One region of the Corynebacterium sp. TUM25015 genome, then DNA from elsewhere that is predicted to be linked to it. Evidence: predicted binding sites of a transcription regulator. Region 1 holds the regulator's gene; the other holds the start of a gene.
The links. Region 1 encodes LexA, which represses DNA repair genes until DNA is damaged. Its sites were predicted from a motif close to CGAACANNTGTTCG; they were not measured.
Positions count from the first base shown of each region.

Region 2: the regulator LexA is predicted to act here: its motif matches at 2,189-2,202, upstream of AC06DS_RS07710 (HNH endonuclease signature motif containing protein).

Region 1 is NZ_CM150783.1:1,903,516-1,907,269, forward strand. It holds gene nrdR (transcriptional regulator NrdR) at 1-344, opposite strand, end outside; gene lexA (transcriptional repressor LexA) at 1,058-1,843, shown strand; gene AC06DS_RS08640 (DeoR/GlpR family DNA-binding transcription regulator) at 1,905-2,705, shown strand; gene hflX (GTPase HflX) at 2,702-3,754, opposite strand, start outside.
Region 2 is NZ_CM150783.1:1,702,978-1,706,731, forward strand. It holds gene AC06DS_RS07695 (FAD-binding dehydrogenase) at 1-46, shown strand, start outside; gene AC06DS_RS07700 (amidase family protein) at 33-1,304, shown strand; gene AC06DS_RS07705 (SDR family NAD(P)-dependent oxidoreductase) at 1,273-2,073, opposite strand; gene AC06DS_RS07710 (HNH endonuclease signature motif containing protein) at 2,236-3,414, shown strand; gene AC06DS_RS07715 (MFS transporter) at 3,418-3,754, opposite strand, start outside.

The DNA.
Region 1 (3,754 bases):
GTTCGGAGTGGATCCAAGATCGCCAGGCCGATCTGGTTTGCGGGTACTTGGGAACCATGTGTCACTCGGACGGCTTGTTCCACCTCGTGTGCCAGACGCTTTAATGCGTCGTCGGAGACATCGCGCCCCTGACATGCCCGACGCACGCCCTTGATAACCTTTTCTCTACTGAATTCCTCGGTCACGCCATTGCGCTTCACTACCAACAGAACAGACCTTTCAATAGTGGTGAAGCGGGTCTGGCATTGACTGCATTCGCGACGACGTCGGATAGAAACACCCATCTCAATGGATCGCGAATCAACAACGCGGGATGAATCTGAGCTACAGGAGGGGCACAACACCCTTCTCAGCTTAGTCGCCCCTCCCCCGACGCAGAAGCTGAACTATGGGATGAGAAGAGGCGCAAACCCAAGCAGCGTGGACATCACTCCAAGGGAGACCGCAGTTCCACCAGGCGAGTGAATGATTCGCTCCGTTCGTGCGCGAACTCTATCTACCCACCCCATTTGATTGTCGAACAGGCATTCGTTTGCGCCGGAGATGCGATCCATCTTGCGGCGCGGAATCGAACGCGCAACAGGTGCAGAAGAATACCCAAAGGTGTTCGAATTACCCCTAGAATCCAGTGCTTCCCAATTAGGCTTAAGAACTTGAGGCCTACGCGGTGGCGCAACCCGATCATCAGGAAGCACACGGACATGCGATGCAGACTGGACAGTAGTTGCGGGACGGATGATCGAGGTGGTCATGTGGCTACTCCTTTACAATGCGACGTAAGGCTAATCAGCAAAGCCTCTTAGCGCCTACGTCTTATTCCCTTGGCTGTTACCCTAGTGAACCATTCACGCCCGACAGGGAACTTCAAAAATTCTGATTTCTAGATCATCTGTTCGAATCTCGAACACAGTACAGAATTTAGCACGCATGTTCGAACATGTCTAGACAAATCTAAACTTTTTCGAACACATATACTAGAAATGCGTTCTATTTCGGGTAGTGTGGAAGCAGATCGCGAAATACCGATAAAGAGACCCCGCCGGAATGAGGTATAACCGTGTCCACCGACCAACCCACCGAAAGTCCTTCCCCTCGCCCCAAGCTTGGGCGTCCTCCGAAGTCCGAGGCTGACAAGCGTGCGGAGAAGCAAGCTCAGAAGGACGGCAAGAAGCCAGCCCTAAGCACTCGCCAGCGCCGCATTCTCGAAGTCATTCGCGATTCGACGGTCATCCGCGGTTACCCGCCAAGTATTCGCGAAATTGCCGATGCTGTAGGACTGCACTCGACGTCATCGGTTTCTTATCATCTCACCCAGCTGGAGAAGCGCGGACATCTACGCCGCGATGGCAAGCGACCTCGCGCGGTTGATGTGCGCTCCTTCGACGGTGGGCAGCTCCCAGCCCAGACTAAACCCACGCCGCAAGCAGCTACTCCGCCCCCGACTTCCGACGACGGAGAGCTCATGCCAGAGGCCACCTACGTCCCGGTTGTGGGGCAGATCGCCGCTGGCGCCCCGATCCTTGCAGAGCAAAATGTTGAGGCTCACTTCCCACTACCACAGGAGTTGGTAGGTAACGGAGAGCTCTTCTTGTTGCAGGTCGTGGGCGAGTCTATGCATGATGCCGGCATCTTCAACGGAGACTGGGTCGTGGTTCGCTCCCAGGCCGTCGCCGAGTTCGGCGATTTCGTCGCCGCCATGATCGACGGTGAGGCGACCGTAAAGGAGTTCCAAAAGGATGCCGACGGGCTGTGGCTTATCCCCCACAACCCCCTGTTCGAACCTATTCCTGCCGAAGAGGCGACCATCCTGGGTAAGGTCGCAGCGGTTTTGCGCAAGATTTAGCTCCCCCCCTATTGGTTCTGACGCCGCCGTCTCCGACCCACTTGGCACTAAAGTAGCGCCTATGGAATCAGCAGAACGGCGCCGTCAAATAGCCTCCCTCACCGCCATTCACGGCAGGGTTACTGTGAATGAACTGGCGGAGAAGTTCGGCGTCACCGCGGAAACAATTCGCCGCGACCTCGCGATTCTCTCTGACGGCGGTGAGCTCTTCCGCATCCACGGCGGAGCGGTTCCGGCACAGAATTTCCGTACAGACTTCACCACTCTTGCCACACGTTCAAAGGCATCTCTCGGAGCCAAGCGAGCAATCGCCAAAGCTGCAGTAACACTCCTTCCGGAAACAGGCAGCACCATCTTCATCGATGCAGGCACCACCACGGGCGTCTTTGCCGAGGCCATCGCCGAAGCCAATGCCACCAACGATCCCAAGCTGATGGCACCGAAGCTCAATATCGTCACGAACTCTTTCTTTATTGCCACCACATTGGCGGAATCCCCCCGTTGCGATGTCCAACTAATCGGTGGGCACGTCCGCGCCCTGTCTCAGGCTGTCGTTGGCGACCTTGCCACCCGCGCGCTCGGCGTCCTCCATGCCGATGTTGCATTCATTGGAACCAATGCCCTTACTATCGTTCACGGGCTATCCACTCCCGATGCCCAAGAAGGAGCAATCAAGCGCTCTATGGTGGCAAACTCCGACCGCGTGGTCGCACTGTGCGATTCCACGAAGTTTGGCCTGGACTACCTGGTGAGCTTCGCAACTATCCAGGACATCAGTGCCGTCGTGACCGACGAGGACGCTCCACAGCCCTACGTTTCCGAGCTGCGCAATCTCGGTATCGACGTCAGCTTTGGCAGCTAGTCTGCGGCTCTGAACTCCTGCAACTCCCCTGCCACTACATTCGGCAAACGAACCTCTAGTTTCGTTCCCTCTGCGTCATAGTCCTCTGCAATTACCGTTCCCAGTTCGTGGACTTTGGCCACGATATCGCCGCGGTGAAAAGGCACGTGCAACGTGACATGGGAATCCAGGGAATTCAGGAACAACTCCAGCTGAGCCTCCAGCTCGGCAATCCCTTCACCTGTTTTCGCCGATACAAAGACGGCATCCGGCACTCGGTGACGTAGTTCGGCGAGCACCAGTGGATCCGCGGTATCGATCTTGTTCACCACCAGAATTTCCGGTGGCGCCTCCTGTCCGGATTCCTCGACGATCCCGCCGATCACTGTGTTCACAGCCTTGATCTGCTCCAGTGGGAAAGGATCGGAACCATCCACAACGTGCAAAACCACGTCGGCTGCCAGAACCTCCTCCAAGGTCGAGCGGAAAGCTTCAACCAACTGCGTGGGGAGGTGACGCACGAATCCAACCGTGTCGCTAAAAACCACGGACCGACCATCAGCCAGGTTTGCCCGCCTGGTGGTCGGATCCAGGGTGGCAAATAGTGCGTCTTCTACCAGTACTCCCGCACCCGTCAATGCGTTGATGAGCGAAGACTTACCAGCATTGGTGTACCCGGCGATCGCGATCTGCGGAATCGCAGAAGAATCGCGTCGCTCGCGCTTTACCTCTCGAGAGGTTTTCATTGCAGCAATTTCTTTGCGCAGCTTCGCCATCTCGGAGCGCAGGCGGCGACGGTCGGCTTCGATCTTCGTCTCACCGGGACCGCGCAGACCTACACCGCCATTGGAGCCAGCGCGTCCACCGGCCTGGCGGGAAAGCGCACCACCCCAACCACGAACGCGCGTAATGAGGTACTCCATTTGCGCAAGCGCTACCTGTGCCTTGCCCTCTTTGGACTTCGCGTGCTGGGCAAAGATATCGAGGATCAACATGGTGCGGTCAATAACTTTGACGTCGAGCGCCTTTTCCAGCGCGATCATTTGGCCGGGGCTCAACTCACCATCGCA
Region 2 (3,754 bases), 200 kb from region 1:
CAAGCGTGTTGGCGAGAACCTGAAGGCGACCATTGCTGAGCTCTAGTCAGTGGCGCACCGCTGCCCTTGAGCACGGCGCCGTCCCTCTTATCGAACGCACCCTGCGGCGTATCCGCGCTCAGGATCGTAGCCTCAACGCGATCTCGGTCCTGCTAGACGACGAGGCACTTGCAACTGCCGCCGACCTTGATTCGTCCAGCAACCCCGCACCGCTGCATGGCGTGCCGGTGCTCATCAAGGAAGAAGTTGATGTCCGCGGGGTGCCCACGACCTACGGCACCAATGCCAACCCCACGCCCGCGGCCTCCGACGACGAGATCGTCCGCCGACTCCGTGCCAGCGGTGCGATCATCCTGGGCAAAACCACTATGCCTGCCTTTGGCGCTTTCCCTTTCACCGAGTCGGAGGCTCGCGGTATCACCCGCAACCCGCACAACCCACGCTTCACCCCAGGCGGCTCTTCCGGAGGCTCCGCGGCGGCCGTTGCCGCTGGATGGGTGCCCTTCGCCGTTGGTGGCGACGGCGGCGGTTCTATCCGCATCCCCTCGGCCCATTGCGGTCTCTTTGGCCTCAAACCCGCCCGCGGTACTCTCCCCGGTGAACTGTGGTGCCGCCTCGGCACTGCTGGCCCCATCGCCCGTACTGCACGCGACTGCGCCCTTCTTTTTGACGCCCTATTTGGCTCCGAAGCCACCGAATCTGAGGTGGCGTCATTAAGGATTGGCGTAAACCTCCAACCGGCAACGCCACTGACCCCACCACACCGCGACCATGTCCGGGCAGTATGCCGTGTTGCCGATCAGCTGCGAGGGCTGGGACACACTGTGAGCGACTATGCGCTGCGGCACAAGGATCCGACGGCGGCTTTCGTCACGCAGTTCTTCGCGGGGATTCGGGAGGAGATCGCCGGGCTGGAGTATCCCGAACGTATCGAGGGGCGCCACAAAGTTACGCACCTGGCAGGTGCATGGGCCCAGGGGCCGGTGCTGCGTTGGGCGGAGAAGTTCTCCGACGAGCTGGGGGAGGAGCTGGATCGGGTGTTCGAGGACGTTGACGTGCTCCTTACACCAACGGTGGCCTCGCGCCCGGCGCGCGCTGGTGTGCTTTCCGGGAAGGGGATGTTGGCGGCACAGATCGCGAGTTTGCCCTCGGTTGCCTTCACAGCGCTGTGGAACGTTTCCGGGCATCCGGCGATGAACATCCCCGCAGGTAGAGGAAGAGATGGCCTGCCCGTTGGTGTACAGCTCGTAGCACGCGACGAGCGGCTACTTCTTAACCTTGCCGCTTCATTATCCGCGCCATAGCTTCCGTCATGACGCGCCGTGGCATGCGCTGCGAGATGCTTGTTAGCACCTTGTTGCGCGCGCCCGCGACTACCGACGGCGGCGGCGACTTGCGCAGCAGTGCTTCGATTCCCGCCGTCACGACATCGTGGCTGCTCATGCGCTTGAGCCCGCCGTCGGCTCTGTCACTGCCGGCGACTCGGAAAAACTCCGTCTCGGTTGGCCCCGGGCACAGCGCCATGATTCGCACGCCAGAGCCCTTTCGCTCTGCGTATAGGCCTTCGGTAAACGACAGCACAAACGCCTTCGTCGCACCATAGACCACCATGCCAGGGGAGGGCTGGAACCCTGCAATGGATGACACATTGAGGATGAACCCATTGCCTCGATCTTCGAACCGTGGCAGAAACATGTGAGTCAGTTCCACTAGTGCGTGGACATTGACCGCGATTTCTGCGCGCAGGCTATCTGTCGGGATGTCGCTGAATGACTCGTAGTTCGCGAAGCCTGCGTTGTTGATCAGCGAGGTTACCGTGATCCCGCGCGTGGACAGCTCCCATGAAATCTCGCCGGCCACGCCATGTTCGGATAGGTCCTTCGCTATAACTTCGACCTTTACTTTGTGACGCCTCTTAATTTCGGCCGCAATCTTGTGCAGCCGATCCTGACGGCGTGCGACCAGCACGAGATTTGCGCCCTTTGCTGCCAGCTGGGAGGCGAATTCTTTGCCTAGGCCTGAGCTGGCGCCTGTGATGAGGACGGTTTCCTGTGAGAGGTCTAAAGTGCTCATACCTTCATTTGTACATGAATGTCGGCGGGCTGGAAGGTTGGCTTTCTAATTAGAAAACGCGTTCTACTTAAACTAAAGAGTTAGCATTTTATTTGGTAAAGGTATTGACTAATGTAGAACGGGTGTTCTAAACTATTGTTAGTTCACCAAAAGGGGATGTGTATGACCACCACACTCACCACTGCCAATACAGTCACAAGACCTCCCGATACTGCCGAGCCTTACTACCGCCTTGCGTGTTCCGATGACCCGTTGACTGTCACATCGCGGTCATTGAACCTGACCCATTTGACTATGGTGGAGCAGTCTACTCCGGCGCCCGACGACCTCGTTCCGGATCATGTTTCCAAGATTGCGGTGCGCTTCGGTATTAGCAAAGTGGTAGCTACCAACTATGCTGACGCAGGCCTGATGCTTCAGGCTTTCCCGCGTATTCACGAGCTATTCCGGTGCGGAGCATTTTCGATTCGGCACATACAGCAGGTCACCGAAGCGGTTCAAGCAGTCGCGCCCGGCGAACGGGCCGACGTGGAAGAAGAGATCCTCAAGGCGTTGAGACCCACCCGTCCGAATCAGCAAGTGCCCACACCACGAGCGGTTTACAACAAGATCAAAGCAGTCATTGGCCGGCCGGATCACATTCCGCCCATGGATACAAACTCTCCTGAGCTTTTTATAGACCGCAGCAGATGCGAAACAACGGTCTTTACCCTGACCGTTCCGCGGCTGAAGGGCGTGGAGTTGCACAAGGCTGTTAAGGCGGCCTCTAAGAGGCACAGTTGCACGATGGGCGAGGCCTTTCTGGCGATGCTCGAACAGAACATCACCACCGAGGTCACTTTAAACCTATATAAGGCCGTCGACCCACAACCCGGCGGGGTATTCGCTGAAGACCATTGGTTGAGCGACGTTGCCAGCCGTAAGTGGCTCGCGAAGGTCACTCACCTGGCAGCCCCCGGCTATACCGCGACGAAGGGCTACCAGCCGACGGAGCTGCTGCGGGCGTCAGTAACCGGGCGTGATGGGCACTGTCGCTTTCCGGGGTGCGACGTTCCGGGATACGCCTGTGATGTCGATCATGTGCATCGCCATGCGAATGGAGGGCCGACGACCACTGCGAACATGCATCTACTGTGTCGCACGCACCATCGCCTGAAAACAGCCGGCACTTGGGACATCGAGCTGCATGCGGATGGCACGGAGGTGTGGACTTCTCATGGAGACGGCCACGAGATCGTGACCGTGCCCGGCGGGCCGTTGACTCGCGAGACTTTCGCCGAACGGGGTGTTCGGAAAGCGCGGGTGGCGCGCACATTCAGCGAAGAGGAACCACCGTTCTAGTCTTTACTTTGAGGAGGTCACAGGCAGCACCATCACAGCACCGACGATGCAGATGATGCTGCACATAAGGAACATTCCCGGATAGTCGAAATGTCTTAGGGCAAGGGCGGCCAGACCGCCGCAGAACATGTTGCTCACTCCCTGGGTGAGCGACATGAGTGATACGTCGCGCGCGCGGTTCTTCTTACTGGGCAGCGACTCATTGACCATGGCCTGATCCACGCTACTGAACACGCCCCAGCTAATCCCCAGCAGTGCCGCCGCGACATACACGAGACCCATGCCGCTGGCGACCGTCATCAAGCCCGTGGCCATGGCGACTCCGAAAGCGGAAGTGATA